3 regions of the Burkholderia sp. THE68 genome follow, and region 2 is predicted to be linked to each of the others. Evidence: predicted binding sites of a transcription regulator. Region 2 holds the regulator's gene; each other region holds the start of a gene.
What was found. Region 2 encodes LexA, which represses DNA repair genes until DNA is damaged. Its sites were predicted from a motif close to ACTGTATNNNNATACAGT; they were not measured.
Positions count from the first base shown of each region.

Region 1: a site for LexA is predicted at 4,012-4,029, ahead of BTHE68_RS21260 (DUF2471 family protein). Genes of this name have one in related genera too.
Region 3: a site for LexA is predicted at 3,821-3,838, ahead of imuA (translesion DNA synthesis-associated protein ImuA). Genes of this name have one in related genera too.

Region 1 is NZ_AP022316.1:1,697,495-1,703,209, forward strand. It holds gene BTHE68_RS21235 (YceI family protein) at 1-333, shown strand, start outside; gene tdh (L-threonine 3-dehydrogenase) at 346-1,383, opposite strand; gene BTHE68_RS21245 (glycine C-acetyltransferase) at 1,485-2,687, opposite strand; gene BTHE68_RS21250 (helix-turn-helix domain-containing protein) at 2,843-3,445, shown strand; gene BTHE68_RS21255 (CsbD family protein) at 3,603-3,791, opposite strand; gene BTHE68_RS21260 (DUF2471 family protein) at 4,060-4,416, shown strand; gene BTHE68_RS21265 (DUF2252 domain-containing protein) at 4,494-5,715, opposite strand, start outside.
Region 2 is NZ_AP022315.1:1,230,663-1,236,377, forward strand. It holds gene nodI (nodulation factor ABC transporter ATP-binding protein NodI) at 1-473, opposite strand, end outside; gene BTHE68_RS05875 (universal stress protein) at 811-1,320, shown strand; gene BTHE68_RS05880 (DUF2939 domain-containing protein) at 1,339-1,941, opposite strand; gene BTHE68_RS05885 (hypothetical protein) at 2,044-2,370, opposite strand; gene lexA (transcriptional repressor LexA) at 2,574-3,251, opposite strand; gene BTHE68_RS05895 (sulfate ABC transporter substrate-binding protein) at 3,510-4,544, shown strand; gene cysT (sulfate ABC transporter permease subunit CysT) at 4,650-5,555, shown strand; gene cysW (sulfate ABC transporter permease subunit CysW) at 5,600-5,715, shown strand, end outside.
Region 3 is NZ_AP022320.1:143,714-149,428, forward strand. It holds gene BTHE68_RS37380 (hypothetical protein) at 1-421, shown strand, start outside; gene BTHE68_RS36055 (hypothetical protein) at 628-1,461, shown strand; gene BTHE68_RS36060 (hypothetical protein) at 1,591-2,178, opposite strand; one part of gene BTHE68_RS36065 (IS3 family transposase) at 2,527-3,410, opposite strand; one part of gene BTHE68_RS36065 (IS3 family transposase) at 3,410-3,725, opposite strand; gene imuA (translesion DNA synthesis-associated protein ImuA) at 3,852-4,565, shown strand; gene BTHE68_RS36075 (hypothetical protein) at 4,579-4,992, opposite strand; gene BTHE68_RS36080 (hypothetical protein) at 5,246-5,470, shown strand; gene BTHE68_RS36085 (hypothetical protein) at 5,501-5,715, shown strand, end outside.

The sequences.
Region 1 (5,715 bases), on a different replicon from region 2:
CGAATGCTGAAAGGGCCGGATATGTTCGATGTGGCGCGCTATCCGGACATCGTCTTCGCCAGTACGGCTTTCCAGCGCACCGGCGACGACAAGGGCGTGTTGACGGGCGATCTGACGATACGCGGGACGACTAAGCCAGTCACGCTCAACGTGACTTTCAACGGCCACGCGGTGAACCCGCTGACAAAGCAGGAGACGCTGGGCTTTTCAGCCGACGGACATTTCAGCCGCGCGCAGTTCGGATTGACGACGTGGTATCCGGCCGTCGGCGACGATGTGCACGTCGCCATTCAGGCCGAATTTTCGAAAGCGCCAGCGGACGCCGCTCAGTGACGGGCGCGGCGCTCAGGCGGCGTCCGCGGTCCAGTCGAGGATGACCTTGCCGCTATCGCCCGAGAGCATCGTGTCGAATGCGCGCTGATAGTCGTCGACGGGAAAGGTGTGCGTCAGGATCGGCGACAGGTCCAGGCCGCTTTGCAGCATCGCGACCATCTTGTACCAGGTCTCGAACATCTCGCGCCCGTAGATGCCTTTGATTTCCAGTCCCTTGAAAATCACCTGATTCCAGTCGATCGCGGTTTGCGCCGGCGGAATGCCGAGCAGCGCGACCTTGCCGCCGTGATTCATCGATTCGAGCATCGCCGTGAACGCGCTCGGCACGCCGGACATTTCCAGACCGACGTCGAAGCCCTCGGTCATGCCGAGTTCGCTCATCACGTCGCGAAGATCTTCGTTCGCCACGTTGACCGCGCGCGTCGCGCCCATCTTGCGGGCGAGTTCGAGCCGGTAGTCGTTCACGTCGGTGATGACGACATTGCGCGCGCCCACATGCCGCGCGATCGCCGCGGCCATTACGCCAATCGGGCCCGCGCCGGTGATCAGCACATCCTCGCCGACGAGGTTGAACGAGAGCGCGGTGTGCGTCGCGTTGCCGAAAGGATCGAAGATCGCGGCGAGGTCATCGGAGATATCGGCCGGAATCTTGAACGCATTGAAGGCGGGAATCACGAGATATTCAGCGAACGCACCCTCGCGGTTCACGCCGACGCCCACCGTGTTGCGGCACAGATGGCGACGGCCCGCGCGACAGTTGCGACAGAACCCGCAGGTGATATGGCCTTCGCCGGACACACGATCGCCGATGGCGAAGCCGCGCACTTCCTGCCCCATCTCCACGATCTCGCCGACGTACTCATGACCGACATGCATCGGCACGGGAATCGTCTTCTGCGCCCATTCGTCCCATTTCCAGATGTGGATGTCGGTGCCGCAGATCGCAGTCTTGCGGATGCGGATAAGGACGTCGTTATGGCCGACTTCCGGCCGCTTCACGCGCGTCAACGTGAGGCCGGGTGCGCGTTCGAGTTTGGCGAGGGCTTTCATTGCGTTTTATCCTGACGTTTGGTCTTCGTGGTGCTGCTTCGAAGGACGCGGACTTGTGGCCCGGTCCCCTTGCTTTATGCGCATAAAGTCTGCGGCGGCGCTCAGCTGATGACGCCGAGCGATCGGCCGACGCGCGCGAACGCATCGACCGCGCGATCGATCTGTTCTGCCGTGTGCGCCGCGCTCATCTGCGTACGGATGCGCGCGCGTCCCTTGGGCACCACGGGGTAGGAAAAGCCGATCACATAGACGCCTTCCTCGAGCAACGCATCGGCCATCTTCGATGCGAGTTGCGCATCGCCAAGCATGACCGGAATGATCGGATGTTCACCCGGAACGAGATCGAAGCCGAGCGCTGACATCGCGCGGCGGAAGTGCGCGCCGTTTTCGCGTACGCGGTGGCGCAGGGTCGCGCCTTCATCGCTATCAAGCAGTTCGAGCACCTTCAGCGATGCCGCCGCGATACTCGGCGCCAACGTGTTTGAAAAAAGATACGGCCGGCTGCGCTGGCGCAACAAGTCGATGATCTCCTGATGCGCAGCGACATAACCGCCCGACGCGCCACCGAGCGCCTTGCCCAGCGTTCCGGTGATGATGTCCACGCGATCGAGCACGCCGCAATGCTCCGGTGTGCCGCGTCCGTTTCCGCCGATGAAACCAACAGCGTGCGAGTCATCGACCATGACGAGCGCGCCGTAGCGATCGGCGAGATCGCAAATGCCCGCGAGGTCGGCGATGATGCCGTCCATCGAGAAAACGCCGTCAGTCGCAATCAGCTTGAAGCGCGCGCCGGCGGCGTCGGCTTCCTGCAACCTGGCTTCGAGATCCGCGAGGTCGTTGTTCTTGTAGCGCAGGCGCCGCGCTTTCGACAGGCGCACACCGTCGATGATGCTGGCGTGGTTGAGTTCGTCGCTGATGATCGCGTCTTCTTCGCTGAGCAGCGTTTCGAACAGACCGCCGTTCGCGTCGAAGCAGCTCGAATAGAGGATCGCGTCATCGGTCTGGAGAAATTGCGCGATCGCGTGTTCGAGTTCCTTGTGCACGGTCTGCGTGCCGCAGATGAAGCGCACGGACGCCATGCCGAAACCGTCGGCGTCGAGACCGGCTTTCGCGGCCTCGATGAGACGACGATCGTCCGCCAGTCCGAGGTAGTTGTTCGCGCAGAAGTTGAGCACGTCACTGCCATTCGCGAGCCGAATGCCCGATGACTGCGGACTCGCGATCACGCGCTCCGATTTATAGAACCCCGCGGCGCGGATCTCGTCGAGCGTCGAGCGAAGATGGGAGAGGTATCGATCTTTCATCGTAATCCTTGTTCTCGGCCTGCTGCTGCAATCCGCGCTCCGTTGCTCGCGCACGCGGCCCATAGCCCTGTTATAGTGCATCCATCGCATCGGACACGTTCGATATATCGAACCAAATTCCGATATGACGAACACTTTAAGGGATTGGTCGATTCATGGCAAGCACGGGTTCGGAAGGAAAAGCAGGCGACTTCACGGCGACCGGTGCGGCGCCGCCGCGCGTCGGAGAGACGATTCAACGATTACGCAATGAAAGACGATTGACGCTGGACGATCTGTCGCGGGCCGCCGGCGTGTCGAAGTCGATGTTGTCGGAAATCGAGCGCGACAAGGCCAATCCGACCATCGCGGTCGCCTGGAGACTGACCAATGCGCTCGGCATCAGTCTGGATCAGTTGTTCGCGCAACAAAGACCGGTCGAGGCGATCCGCATCGCCGGGCCGCACGAAATACCCACGCTGAGCGGCGACAACGGCGGCTATCAGCTGCGCGTGTGGGGCCCGATAGAACTCGCGGGCAAATTCGAGTGGTACGAACTCACGTTGCAATCCGGCGCGGCGCTTACGTCGAACGCGCATGAACCCGGCACCCGCGAACATCTCACCGTCCTGAACGGATCGATCGAAGTGGAGGCCTCAGGGACAACGCGGCGGCTCAAGGCTGGAGAAACCGCGCGCTATGCAGCGGATGAAGCGCACGCGATCCGCAATGTGGGCCGCGCCGATGCCCGAGCATTGCTGGTGGTTGTTCACGGCTGACCGTCAACGCTGACCCCAGCGCCCGCGCCGCTGCTGCCGACTTTATGCGCAGAAAGTCGGTGCTCGCGGGCGCCCATCATCAAAAGAAAAACGGGACGCGTGAAACAGCGCGTCCCGTTCGAAGCGGCATCGCGTACGCGTTGCCGTGATGCCCGTGTTACGGGTTCTTCTTGACACTGTCCTTCAGGTCTTCGCGTGCATCACCCACGCCCTTTTGAACCTTGCCGGCCGCCTGTTGCAAATCACCCTTGGCTTCCTGAGCCTTGTCGCCGGTCATTTTCCCGACACCCTCGTTGATCTTGCCCTTGACCTGCTTGCCAACGCCTTCGACTTGATCCTTGTTCATCTCAGTTCTCCCGTGGTTTGCGACGCTATGTGGTGGCGCAGTGCCTTCAAACGAACGCCCGAAAGCGGCTGCGCGTTCCGCTCAGGAGATTTCCTAAGCATGGTTCCACGATGCGCTTCGTTCGCCAGCACGCAAAGCGGCGGATGTCTGAAATGCACGTAGGCGGAATCGCACATACACCCAGGTCGAGTAGCGCGACGCTATTTTCATTGCAACAAGTACTGTATGTTTGTACAGTACAATAAGACCAGGTGGGAAGGGGTGAATCATGGAGTCGAACGGCGAAAATCTAAGCAGGAAGCAGTTCTCCCGTGCGGTGCGCGACCTCGAGCGCATCACGCGTCAAGTAGCGGGGCGTTACATCGACCAGGGCGTGCCGCTGACGTGGCGGCTGCTGCATGCCATCGAGGCCGAGGCTGTGGCGGACCTGGGTTTTGCCGGACGGCATGAACCCGCGTTACGCGAATTGTTCGCGCGGCCCGATAACTTTCATTTCCCCGAAACGGACGATGTAGTCGACGTCGCCTGCTCCGACGCCTTGCCAGCCGTGTTCGCCTTCGCGGTCGACGCCTACGAGCGTGCCGCCCGACACGGTCGACCGCAACTCGCCATCGCCGCCCACTGACTCCCCTGCATCCGGCACGCGGTCCTACCCGCGTGCCCCCGGTTCATCTATTTCCAGGCGAATTCATTCGAATAGCATCAGGGCGCGAAGTCGGCCGCCATGTCCGCATCGGAACGTGCCTGAAGCTTGCCGTCGCGACACGCCGTGCGAAACACCTCGTAGTCCTTTTCCACCTGGTCCGCATAACCGCGTCCGTAGCGCACCAGCGCTTCGGCCATTCGATCGCTGTTGCCGATATAGCCTGAAATTTCCAGCGCCAGACCGCCCGATTTAGCGTGGGCGCGCGCGAGGGCCCAGCCGCACAGCGCGGCGTATTCGCGAAAGGCTTCGTCGCTGTAGGTTTCGATCTCAGCGGAAATCTTCATGTCGCGCAGCTGGCGGATGTAAAGCGTGCGCCCGAGCGGGCCCGTCGCCCAGCCGAGAAACGGGTCGGTGGCCGCCTGCATCAGACGTTGTCCGTGAACCACGCGCTGACCATCGTGTTCCGACTCGTTTGTATGTTTCGCGTATCTCGCGACCACCGACGTCGACGCTTCCTTCATTTGCAGGAAGAGCGGCCTGTCGTGGTGGTCGGTCAGCAACAAAACCAGGCAGCGCGTGCCGACACTGCCCACGCCGACGACCTTGAACGCGACATCCTGAAACGTGAACTGCGCCAGCAGCCGCGCGCGCTCCGGCGTCAACGTCGCGACATAGTCGCGCAACAGCGCCGCGAAAATCTCCTCGCGGCTGCGTTTCAGCGTCATCCAGGTGTCGTTCCCGTCGATCAGCGTGTGCTTGCCGCGGATGTGGAAGACCGCGGGCGGCGCATCGCGGATACGCCATGTGTCGCCGGTTCGATCGGCGAGCTTCGGCAGCATCGTCTCGTGCGTGCGACGCGACGCGCGTTCAATGCCGCGCTTGATGCGCCGCCGGGCGTCGTCGCTCAGCACGGTGTCGTACATGCGATCGAAGGTGATGCGCTCGTACCAGAGATCGAGCACGCTCATTTCGGCGTACTCGCGTAGATGCGTCTGATAGCTGCGCGCGGCGAAAAACGCGAACTCGTCGGCGGCGAGATCGCCGTGGCCCAAATGGCGTCCGGCGATCGTGAAGCTGGCGACGAGGCGCTTCAGATCCCACTCCCACGGTCCGTGCGCGGTTTCATCGAAGTCGTTGAGATCGAAGATGAGCGCACGCTCGGGCGTCGCGAAACCGCCGAAGTTGGACAAGTGGCAATCGCCGCAAATCTGGATGGCGATGCCGCTGTCCGGGGTCGCCGCCAGATCGTGCGCCTGCACAATCGCGCTGCCACGGTAG
Region 2 (5,715 bases):
GTGAGACGCCGTTTCATGCCGCCCGACAGTTCGCCGACGCGCGCATCGGCCTTGCTCTCCAGCCGCGCGAATTCGAGCAGCGACGGCACGAGCGCGTCCATGCGCGCGCCCGTCAGGCCGAAGTAGCGGCCGAACACGGTCAGGTTCTCGCGCACCGTGAAATCGGGATCGAGATTGTCGAACTGCGGCACGACGCCCACGCGCTCGCGCGCGAAACGGGCGCGAGCGGGCACCGGCTCGCCGACGAGCCGGATCGCGCCGCTGTCGGGCGAGGTGATGCCGAGCAGCATCTTGAGTGTCGTCGTCTTGCCCGCGCCGTTCGGGCCGAGCAGTCCGAAGCATTCGCCGGGGCGCACATCGAACGAGAGACCGTCGACGACAGTGCGATCGCCGTAGTGTTTCCTTACTTCGTTGAACTCGATGGCGGGTGGCGCGCCGCTTTCATCGGACTCGCGTGATGTTTGATCAGTCATGCATTCGTGCCGCAGGAAAATCGCGTAAGGGAAATCCAGCGGGCTAGTGTAATCCATTGCACCAAGGCAGCGCGTCGCTTGCAACCGCATGCGGCGAACGCGAGTCAAAGCTGTGCGGGAAGGTGTCGAACCGGTTCCGGCCGAAAGTGCCAGAGGCTTGTCCGCCGGTGCGCCCGGGGTTCTGGCACGGTGCGAGCTAGCACGTTCGCGGCGGTTAGCGTTTTCCAGCGTTGCCACGTATGGGGCGACACACCATGATGAAGAAACGCCGCAGGTAAATCGCGCTACGCTTCGCATCGAACGGAGCGCGACGGGCAAGTTGGCCAGGGAGGTCACGATGGATAGCTATCGAAAAATCCTGCTGTGCTATGACGGCTCCAGAGAGGGTCGCAAGGCATTGCGGCAAGGCGCGAATCTCGCGCTGGATCTGAATGCCGAGACGCACGTCCTCGCGGTGGTCGACATGCGCTCCAGCATCGCGCAGAGCGCCGGACTGCTAACCGATATGGCCTGCGGACGCTTCGAAGAGGCCGCGCGCGACATCCTGCAGGAAGGCGTGGAATGGCTGCGCGAACGCGGTCTTCAGGCGCAGGGGCATTTCGCGTTCGGCCATCCGATCGACGAAATCGCGGCGCTCGCGGAAAGCCTGCAGGTCGATCTCGTCGTGGTCGGGCATCGGTGCCGCAGCGGACTTGCGCGCTGGTGGATGGGCGCAGGCAACACGCCGCTGCTCGATCGCGTGAAATGCAGCATTCTCGTTGCCGTGTGTCAGGCGGGTGAATCGGCGGAAGCCGAAGACGAAGCGGCTTACGCGGCGAAACCGGTCAAGGCCGAAGCCGGCGCCTGAGCGTGGGCGCTCGACGGATCAGCCGTTGAGATCGACCGCGACGAGCTTCCACGACACGAGTCCGTCGCGGCGGAAAATCGCCGAGTAACGCGCATCGCCGGCGCCGTGCTGATACGTGACGACGAACGTGTTCAGGCTTCGGTAGCCCGCCGTGGTCTGCGGCGGCGCTTTCGGCGCTGGCTGCGCGGCCGTGACAGCGGATGCGGGCGCGTCCGCGGCACTTGCCGATGCGCCGCCATTGCCCGCCTGTGGCGGACGTTCTCCCGGATCGCCGCGCGGTGGAATGCCGTTCAGAATGGCCGCGACGCCGTCCGGGGTTGCGTAAGAATCGACCAGCGGACCGACGAGCGCCGCGCCGATCATCGCTCCGATGATCGCGAGCGGATTGCCGCTTTTCTGGATATCGACACGCCGCGTCAGCAGCGCGGCGACCTGTTCCTTGAGACTCGCGCGCAACGCGGGAAAATCGACGTATTGATTGACTGTCTGCGCGTCGCGCGCATCGGCCGCGCGCTTCACGCGGTCCAGTGCGATGTAAGGTGACGCATAGATGAAACCGAGCGCCGCGACGAGTATCAGGACGACGAGCGCGGCAACGACAGAACGGGTAGTGCGGGACATGCGACGGCGAAGCCTCGTTTGCGGAACGTGAATCCGGGATTGACAGCGCGCAGGCGGTTTATATCCCGGAAATTCACGTTCGGCGTGCGGTTCGCCGCAATATCAGGCGAGGATGCCTCCCGTCAGCCCCGCGTCTTCCTCGGCGATACAGCGGTCGATCATGCGCGACACTTCGTCGATCTTGCCGACCAGAATCACCCTCGATTGTCCGCGATACACCCGCACCGGCGCGCGCTGTTCGGGTTCCGCATGCACCGTGCTGCTCAGCGACACGCGCGCAAAAGCCGGCTGGCGCGACGGCAACGCGGGCATTTCGTCGAAGAGATCGGGCGCGGATTCGGCGCGCGGCGTGCCGCACGTGATCAGCGCGCGCAGATGACGCAAGCGGCCGAACTGACGGAAGGGCAGCAGACGGGCAAAACGTTCCATGATGACTCTCCAGACGATAGGATGCACCGCGGCGCACCGGAACGATGGCCGTCATGCTTGTTGTGTTTGGGACGCCCTGGACGGACGTTGAAGCGGTTGGTGAGGCTATCTTGATATTTGAACGGGACATTTTCCGTCCCGTTGCGAAAATCTCGTGCAATCTGTCTTCGACTTTCGCGCCTCGCCGCCCGCGCGGCGCGCCGTCAGAACTCGCCCGAGCGGATCAGTCCGACGGCGATGCCTTCGAGCGCGAAATCGCTGTTGCCGGAGCGCACGAAAATGTTTTCGTAATCCGGGTTCTCGGCGATCAGTTCGACGCCGTCGGGACGGCGCTTCCAGCGTTTCACCGTGACGTCGTCGCCCAGACGCGCGACGACGATCTGTCCGTCCTTCGCTTCGTTGCGCTTCTGCACGGCGAGCAGGTCGCCATCGAGGATGCCCGCGTCGCGCATCGACAGCCCGCGCACTTTCAACAGATAGTCGGGCTTGTCAGAGAACAGCGCGGGATCGCACGAGTAGTGCTGCGAGATGTGCTCCTGCGCGAGGATCGGGCTACCTGCCGCGACCCGCCCGACGAGCGGCAGCGACAGTTGCATGATGCTCTGATGCGGCAGCGTGAACTGGTGCGGCAACTCCTCGGAGCGGTCGATGCGCGATGCATCGCCGAGCAGCCGGATGCCGCGCGACGAACCCGCCGCCAGCTCGATCACGCCCTTGCGCGCCAGCGCCCGAAGGTGTTCCTCGGCGGAATTCGCCGAGCTGAAACCCAGCTCGGCCGCAATCTCGGCGCGCGTAGGCGGGAAGCCGGTGCGGTCGATCGCACGCTGGATGAGCTCGAACACCTGCTGTTGCCGCGCGGTAAGTTTGGATGTCTTGGTCACTGGCTCAGGTCCCGGATGCACTGTATGAATGGACAGGTGACTGTATTTTTATACAGTATTTCGCGCTTTTCAAGCTTTACTTTAAGTTCGTGCCCGCCAGCCTGCGAAACAGTCGGTTGCCGGGCGCGCGCCCTTTTTCCATCCAGGAATATGCTTCTTAGCAGTTTTTCGTATAAAAAAGTGAATAACGATTATTTTCATTCATATAGACGCCTCGTTAGACTGATTCCGTCAATTCGATAAGACGGAGAACGGGGAATGCAAAGCATCACACTGGGATTAGGCAAGGGCGCGCGGCGTCTGTTCGCGGCAGCGGCGCTGACGGCCGCGAGCTTCGGCATGGTCGCGTCCGCGCACGCGCAGACGTCGTTTCTGAATGTCTCCTACGACCCGACCCGCGAGTTGTATCAGGACTTCAATCAGGCGTTCGCGAAGAAGTGGAAGGCCGATACGGGCGAGACGGTGACCTTCAAGCAGTCGCACGGCGGCTCGGGCGGACAGGCGCGCGCGGTGCTCGACGGCCTGCAGGCGGACGTCGTGACGCTCGCGCTCGCCTATGACATCGATGCGCTCGCTTCCAAGGGCCTCGTCAACGCGGACTGGCAGAAGCGCCTGCCGGACAACGCATCGCCGTACACGTCGACGATCGTGTTTCTCGTGCGCAAGGGCAATCCGAAGCACATCAAGGACTGGGACGATCTGGCCAAGCCGGGCGTGTCGATCGTCACGCCGAACCCGAAGACCTCGGGCGGCGCGCGCTGGAACTATCTGGCTGCGTGGGCCTACGCGCAGCACAAGCCGGGCGGCAACGAGCAGACCGCCAAGGATTTCGTGACCAAGCTCTACAAGAACGCCGGCGTGCTCGATTCCGGCGCGCGCGGCGCCACGACGAGCTTCGTGCAGCGCGGCCAGGGCGACGTACTGATCGCGTGGGAAAACGAGGCGTTTCTCTCGGTGAAGGAGTTCGGCACGGACAAGTTCGAGATCGTGGTGCCGACGGTGAGCATTCTGGCCGAGCCGCCGGTCGCGGTAGTCGACAAGGTCGTCGACAAGCACGGCACGCGCAAGCTCGCCGAAGCCTATCTCAAGTATCTGTATAGCGACGAAGGACAGACCATCGCCGCGCGCAACTTCTATCGGCCGCGTTCGGACAAGGTGCCCGCCGAACTCACGAAGCAGTTTCCGAAGCTGAAGCTCTACACCATCGACGACACGTTCGGCGGCTGGACCAAGGCGCAAAAGACGCACTTCGCCGACGGCGGCGTGTTCGATTCGATCTATCAACCGCAATAAGCAGAAGAAGCGCAAGAAGTGGGCGCAGCGGCGCGTCAATGACGCCGCGCGCCCGAAGCAGCAACGCGTGCCCGACCCCGGCGCGCAACCAAGGATCAATCAAGGATGACGACCCTCACATTCAAGAAGCCGAGCGCGCTTCCCGGGTTCGGCCTGACGCTCGGCATCACGGTGGCGTACTTAAGCCTCGTGGTGCTGATTCCGCTTGCCGCCACCTTCGCGAAGACCGCGACGCTCGACTGGGCGCAGTTCGTGCGCGCGGTGACTTCGCCGCGCGTGCTGGCGTCTTACCGGCTGACGTTCAGCGCGGCGCTCGGCGGCGCGCTCATCAACGCGGTGTTCGGTTTTCTGGTCGCGTGGGTGCTCGTGCGCTACACGTTTCCGTTCAAGCGCATCGTCGACGCGATCGTCGATTTGCCGTTTGCGCTGCCGACCTCGGTCGCCGGCATCTCGCTCGCGGCGGTCTATGCGGGTAACGGCTGGATCGGGCAGTTTCTCGCGCCGCTCGGCATCAAGGTCGCGTTCACGCCGCTCGGTGTGCTCGTCGCGCTGACGTTCATCGGCTTGCCGTTCGTCGTGCGTACTGTCCAGCCAGTGCTCGAAGACTTCGAGCGCGAACAGGAAGAAGCCGCCGCGTGCCTCGGCGCGACGCGCTGGCTCACGTTTCGCCGCGTCGTGCTGCCTTCGCTCTTTCCCGCGCTTTTGACCGGCTTCGCGCTCGCGTTCGCGCGCGCGCTCGGCGAGTACGGCTCGGTCATCTTCATCGCAGGCAATGTGCCGATGAAATCGGAGATCACGTCGCTGCTCATCATCACGAAGCTCGAACAGTACGACTACGCCGGCGCAACCGCGCTCGCCGTGGTGATGCTGTGCGTGTCGTTCCTGATGCTGCTGCTCATCAATACGCTGCAATGGTTCCTGCAGCGGCGCACCAGCAAGACGGGCGCGGCGCCTGCCGTCGCGGTCGGCCCCTCGCTGCATGTCGGACATCAGGGCGGAGGTCGCGCATGAGCACGCCAAACAGCAAGGCGTTGCCGGTGAACGCCGCCGCGCGCATGCACGAGAACAGCCTCAATCCGGTCACCGAGCCGCGCGCAGTGCGCTGGCTGCTGACGGGCATCGCGCTCGTGTTCCTGGCGCTCTTTCTCGTCGTGCCGCTCGTCGCCGTGTT
Region 3 (5,715 bases), on a different replicon from region 2:
CGGTGGTGGTGACTCTGGTGTGTCGGGTCAAGTCGCCTTGTGCTACTGGGAATACCCAGGCGGTGGTTGCGGCGCAGGAGGGTACACGGGTAATGGTGGCGCAGGCGGCGCTACAACACAGGCCGCGATTGCGGGCGTCGGTGGGGGAGCCGGTGGTGGGTTCGGTGTTCCACGAGGCGGCACCGGACAAGGTGGCCGCGGTGGTGGTGTCGGCATTTTCGGTAAGGGCTCTAATGGTACGGCTGCCACGGCTAATAACACCAACGGTGGGGCCGGTTCGCAATATCCGGGCTCGGGTGAGTACGGTGGCGGAGCATCTGAAGCCGGCGGAGGGTATGTCAATGTGCCCGCGCAAACCGGCGCGTGTCGCATCGTTTGGGGAGCGGGACGCCAGTACCCCAACTACGTTCCGGATGTTTAAAGTCTTCGCGGCATAAAGGAGGGAGGGGCGGCCCTCCCTCCTTTATGCCCTTGTAGTCTTCCATTTTTTTTTGACTACGTCCACTGGACTGGGCGCCACCGACACAATTCGCTTGCAAGACGCCGCGCATGGACGATAATCCGCCATGCGGCAGTCGTTCGACTCCCACGATTTCTAATAGAAGAAAAACTCTGAGGAGAGACCCTATGGCCAGAACACCGAATGATGATCGCAGCGACAGCATGAATCCGAACAACGACGCTTATGATGCGAGCGAGCGCAATCGGGAAAATCAGATCGGCGCGAACGATGACGACGACGATGACTGGCCGAGCCGCTCAAGGAGATCGCCCCTCTCGTACTATTCCGAGCCGGCATTCTCACCGCGTGTCTCGAGGGAGGAGGAAGAAGAGATAGTGCTGGATGTGATTATTCGGCCGCAGCCAGTTCGCGTTAAGGGCCTGCACTTGCTGATCGTCTCGAACGACGAGACACGTAGGTGCGTCAAGGTGGACGCAGCTTCCATTGAGGAAGCAGTCAACGACGCAAAGACGATCTGGGATAGCAAACCGCTCGCATACCTCGCTCTGTACGACCAGGCGAACATCTATCTCGAGCAAACGCGAAGCAAACAGTTTAGCCCGGACGTGGTGGGATCTATCCAAGAGCTTAGCGAGCTCAACAAGTTGATCGCGTTTGCCGCAGACCACACCAGTTCCGCCCGACGCAGCTTGGGCAGCGTTGCAGCCAGGCCTGACGGACAACACGCGCTCGGGCGGTTCCTGGAGAGCTATGGCGCCTCCTATTCTGCCTTGCAGGGATTGTACGCAGAGAGGTCGGGACGGATTGAAGAGCTTCGCGCGAAAGGGCAAGACGTCACCGAGGAAACGGCAGAGGAGTTTGGGAAGGCAGGAAGACTGGCACAAGTCGTGGGCACGAACGTGCAATGGGTACGGGATTTCCAATCTGGAAAAACACGCCTCGATCCAATGACCGTCGCCTTCTCTCGGCCAGAGCGCGTCTTGGACGTTAAGGCGTAGCCCAACGGAATTGAATCGCTATCCGTTTTCTTTGGCATATCCGAATCTCCAGGGAAGCGCGGAAGAACGACATCCAAATTTCGGCTCTGATTCACGGCCTGACGGGTGTCGTCCCGTTTCATTCGAGCCTCAAATTGGCTTTAATAGGCGTTGCTTCAGCTTGGTAAATTCAAAGTACACCGCCGCATATTTGTCCTGAAGGATCTTGGCCGTGCTCCAGACAGCAGCCTGCGCTCGCCCATGAAGGTCTTCTGAACTCTGCGCTCTTAAGACAGTGTTCAAGCTGGTGTTGCGTCCGGAAATTTCATGCAGCGACAGCGAAAGAACGTAGCCAGCCGAGCGCGTTCGCTTCATACGCAAGAGGACATTGCGCGGAGAGTCTGCCTGGGAACCTCGAACGGGAACGGTCGCTGGCGTGCCTTCGCGCGCCGGGACCGAAACGAATGCGCTACTTAGCCAGAAGTAATGCCAGATACTGAACACGAACGACGTGAGCCGTTCGTCTACGTCCGGCATCTCGCCGAGCATTCTCACGCGCGTTTTCAGATGCTGCGCGGCTATTGTGTTGCGTCTTATTTCCTCGAAAACGGGATGCTCCTCATTGAAGGGGACACTTCTATCACTCAGCATATCCGAGTAACGATGGAAGTTTTTCATATATTCAGCGTGGATGGTTTCAAAATCCGCCATCACCGGCTCGACGTAGTCGATGAACATGCTGCGATTCAGTTTTTCCCTTCTGTCAACTAGTTGGATCAGACGATCGATCAACACCCCCAGCGTCGTTAGAGACTCGACTAGCATAAGTGCTCCATTTAGTTCCAAGTGCCGACACGCGAATGCATGCGCCTGCATCAGGTACCGGCTGACGTCCAATATAGTAAAAATGAGGCGACAGCCTAGTTGATCGAAATCCCTACAGCCCTGGCAATCAGGTTACTTCCAGCTTCGGGCGAGGGCAGGCTCCGGATCGAACTCGGGGCGAATGGACTCGACTGCGCTTAGACGTTAGAGCGTGTAGGATACTGTGGAGTTGCCCCTATAACTCAGGACACGCGGACACCGTTAGGTTGATGGCACCGCAGCGCGCCTGAACTCGCGAGGCGAGCGGTATTTCAGGGCTTTATGCGGGTGGCGCTCATTGTAGTGTTCAAACGCAATAGCCAGACGCGAGAGCGCCGTTGGTGCGTCGGGCTTGTCCATATAGGCGACGTAATTGTGTTTCATCGTCTTCACGAACGATTCGGCCATGCCATTACTTTGCGGCGAACGGACCGGCGTGGTCAGCGGCTCAAGCCCCAGTTCACGAGCGAAGCTGCGTGTGCGGTGGTCGATGTAGGCCGAGCCGTTGTCTGACAGCCATTCGATGAGCTGTGTAGCCCGCGTGGTGCCGAAGCGCTGTTCAACGGCGGCCAACATCACGTCGCGCACCACATCACCGCTATGGCCGCCGGTCGTCGCCGCCCAGCTAATCGCTTCCCGGTCGCAGCAGTCCAGCGCGAACGTGACGCGCAGCGGCGTGCCATCATCGCACCGGAACTCAAAGCCATCGGAGCACCAGCGGGTGTTGCTACGGTCAACGGCAACGCGACCGTCGTGCCGCCGACTGTCTCGCCGCACGCCGGGGCGACGCAGCAGCAACTGGTGCTCACACATAATCCGATACACGCGCTTGTGATTGATGCAAGGCGCGTTGGCCTGTTCCCGACTACGGCGCAGCAGTGCCCAGATGCGTCGGTAGCCGTAGGTTGGGAGGTGCGCTACGTGGGTCTGGATTTCCTCGACCAATTCAGTGTCGTCAGTCGGTTTGGCGCTACGACCATCTTGCCAATCCGGCGAGCGAGCCTGTTTCGCTGCTACACCAGAGCGCGCCACGCCGAGAACTTTGCAGACCGTCTTCAATGGTCGTCCCCTGGCAGCAAGGGCGAGCGCGCAATCAGGTTTTTTGAGCGGCTCCATTCCACGGCTTCTTTCAGGATTTCGACTTCCATTGTCTTTTTCCCGAGTAGTCGTTGCAGTTCCTTGATTTCCTTGATGGCGGCGGCCAGCTCGGATGCGGGCACAACAGATTCACCTGCCTTCACTGCAGCCAGACTGCCTTCCTGGTATTGCTTGCGCCAGCCGAACACCTGGTTGGCGTTGACGCCGTGCCGGCGTGCGACGCCTGACACGGACGCTCCCGGCTCCAGTGTTTCCTGCACGATGGCTATTTTTTCCTGCGGGGTGCGCCGACGACGGCGCTCCGGCTCGGTCAGAATTTCGATGGGTTCCACGTAATGACTAGGCTTACTGTTAGGCACAAGACTATCCCTTATTTTAAGAGAGTCCTCGTGTCCTCAGATACGTGGGGCCGCTCCATACTGTACATCCATACAGTAGTGAGCATTGCCATGTCCGCACTCCCGAAAGACATCGAAAACCTGCACCCGTCCCTCTGGCGAGGCAGCCAGCTGGGCCGCGCCGCTGGCCGCACGGTCGACACGGGATACGCCGCTCTGTCGGAACAGCTGCGGGGCGGGGGTTGGCCGATTGGGGCGCTGACCGAGCTCCTGGTTCAACAGCCCGGCATCGGTGAAGTTCGCCTGCTGCAGCCGGCGCTTGCCAAGGTGGCAAAGCGACCGATCGTTTTGCTCAAGCCGCCGCACACGCCAAACGCACTCGGGCTTTCGTATATTGGGGTTCCGCCGGACAAGATCATGCGACTCAATGTCGGCACCAGCGCCGACGCGCTGTGGGCCGCCGAGCAGATTCTCAAAACGAACACCTGCGGTGCGCTCTTGCTGTGGCAGCAACACATGCGAGCCGAGGCGCTTCGGCGACTGTCATTATGCGTGCAAGCATCCGAGATGCTGTTGTTCGTGCTGCGCCCGCTCGCCGCGCAACAGGACGCGTCGCCAGCGTCCTTACGCCTAGCAGTTAGGCCCGCAGCTGAAGGGGTTTCGATCGACATCGTCAAGCGGAAAGGGCCGCTCGGCATTGAGCCATTTGACGTCGCGGTCCGACCGTCACCCATCCTGCTGAGTCCGCACGGCCGGTCGAGCAACCGAGGCGCGCGGAAGCTTTCGCCCGTTGCGATCCCGGCGATCGCGTTGACCGACGTCTAACAAAGAGCTGAATTTATCTTGCTTTGCCTGCACCGCACACATTGTTGACGATTGCTTGCATTGTGCTGCCCGGAATCAGGACGTGTCGGTGTTCGTAGCTATTCGCCTCGAAAATGCCGCCGTCTGACTTATAGGAGACGTATCCGTCTGTCACGTAGACCGCCGGCGCATCACACGCGCTGCGGATATGAGTGAGTTCTGGGTTGATATATCCGAGCGAGTGCGGATCTGGGTGTTCGTTCGAATGATCGTGTATCGTCTTCAGCCAAAAGACAACGCCGCCGTCCGGCAACCTGCGCGCAGAAGCACGGTCCATGTAAATCGTGTCCTTTCCTATCGTTCCCAACTTAAACCAGTCCTCAGCCGCCTGGGCACTGCCCACCATCGCAGCCAGCGTAAGCGCGAGCGCCGCTCCTTTCCGCACCATTGCTCCCCCCGGACTTACCAATTTTTAACTTATCAGCTTGTGCCGCCTTCTATTCGCTTCTTAGCTTGCGCCCTCAGGCAAGCCCTATATGAGTCGCCTGCGACTCACGGTCGCGATTCTACTATGCTAACTGCGGCCAGCATCGCCCCAAAGAACGGCAACTAGGTGGTGAACACTTCCCGTCATTCGACAGGGCAAGTTTTTCACCACGAAAGAGCCTAAAGTTTCGTGCGAGCGTGTCGATATCCGAGGCATGACACGAGACGAAGCCCGCATCCATTTCGAAGCCGTCGACGAGGCCGCCGCAGCTGCCGTTGAAGCACAATTCGGCTTTTACGACGCCACTGATCGACGCTGCAACGCGCTCTACAGTGAAGTGCGATCTAACCTGCTCGACGAGCGATTGCAGGACATGATGTTGGAGGACTTGATGGAGTTCATCTATCCGTCCGGCGACCAAGTGCCTACTTTGAACTAGAGTAGAAGGACCTCTTCCGCCTCGGAAATCGTGAACACTGGTCTTTCTCCGCATCGTTCAAGTCTACCGACGATTGACGAGTGGCATTTCGATGGCGCTTCCCCGGCTCTGATCGAGCAGGTTGAGGCTTGCCCAGATCCCGACGAACTGATCCGGCAACTGGGGTCGTCGTTAGCAGCCGCAATCGATGGCAGTGGAGTGTCTTATAGCCGAGAGTTCGTCGACGAGCTGACGGTGGGTGATCA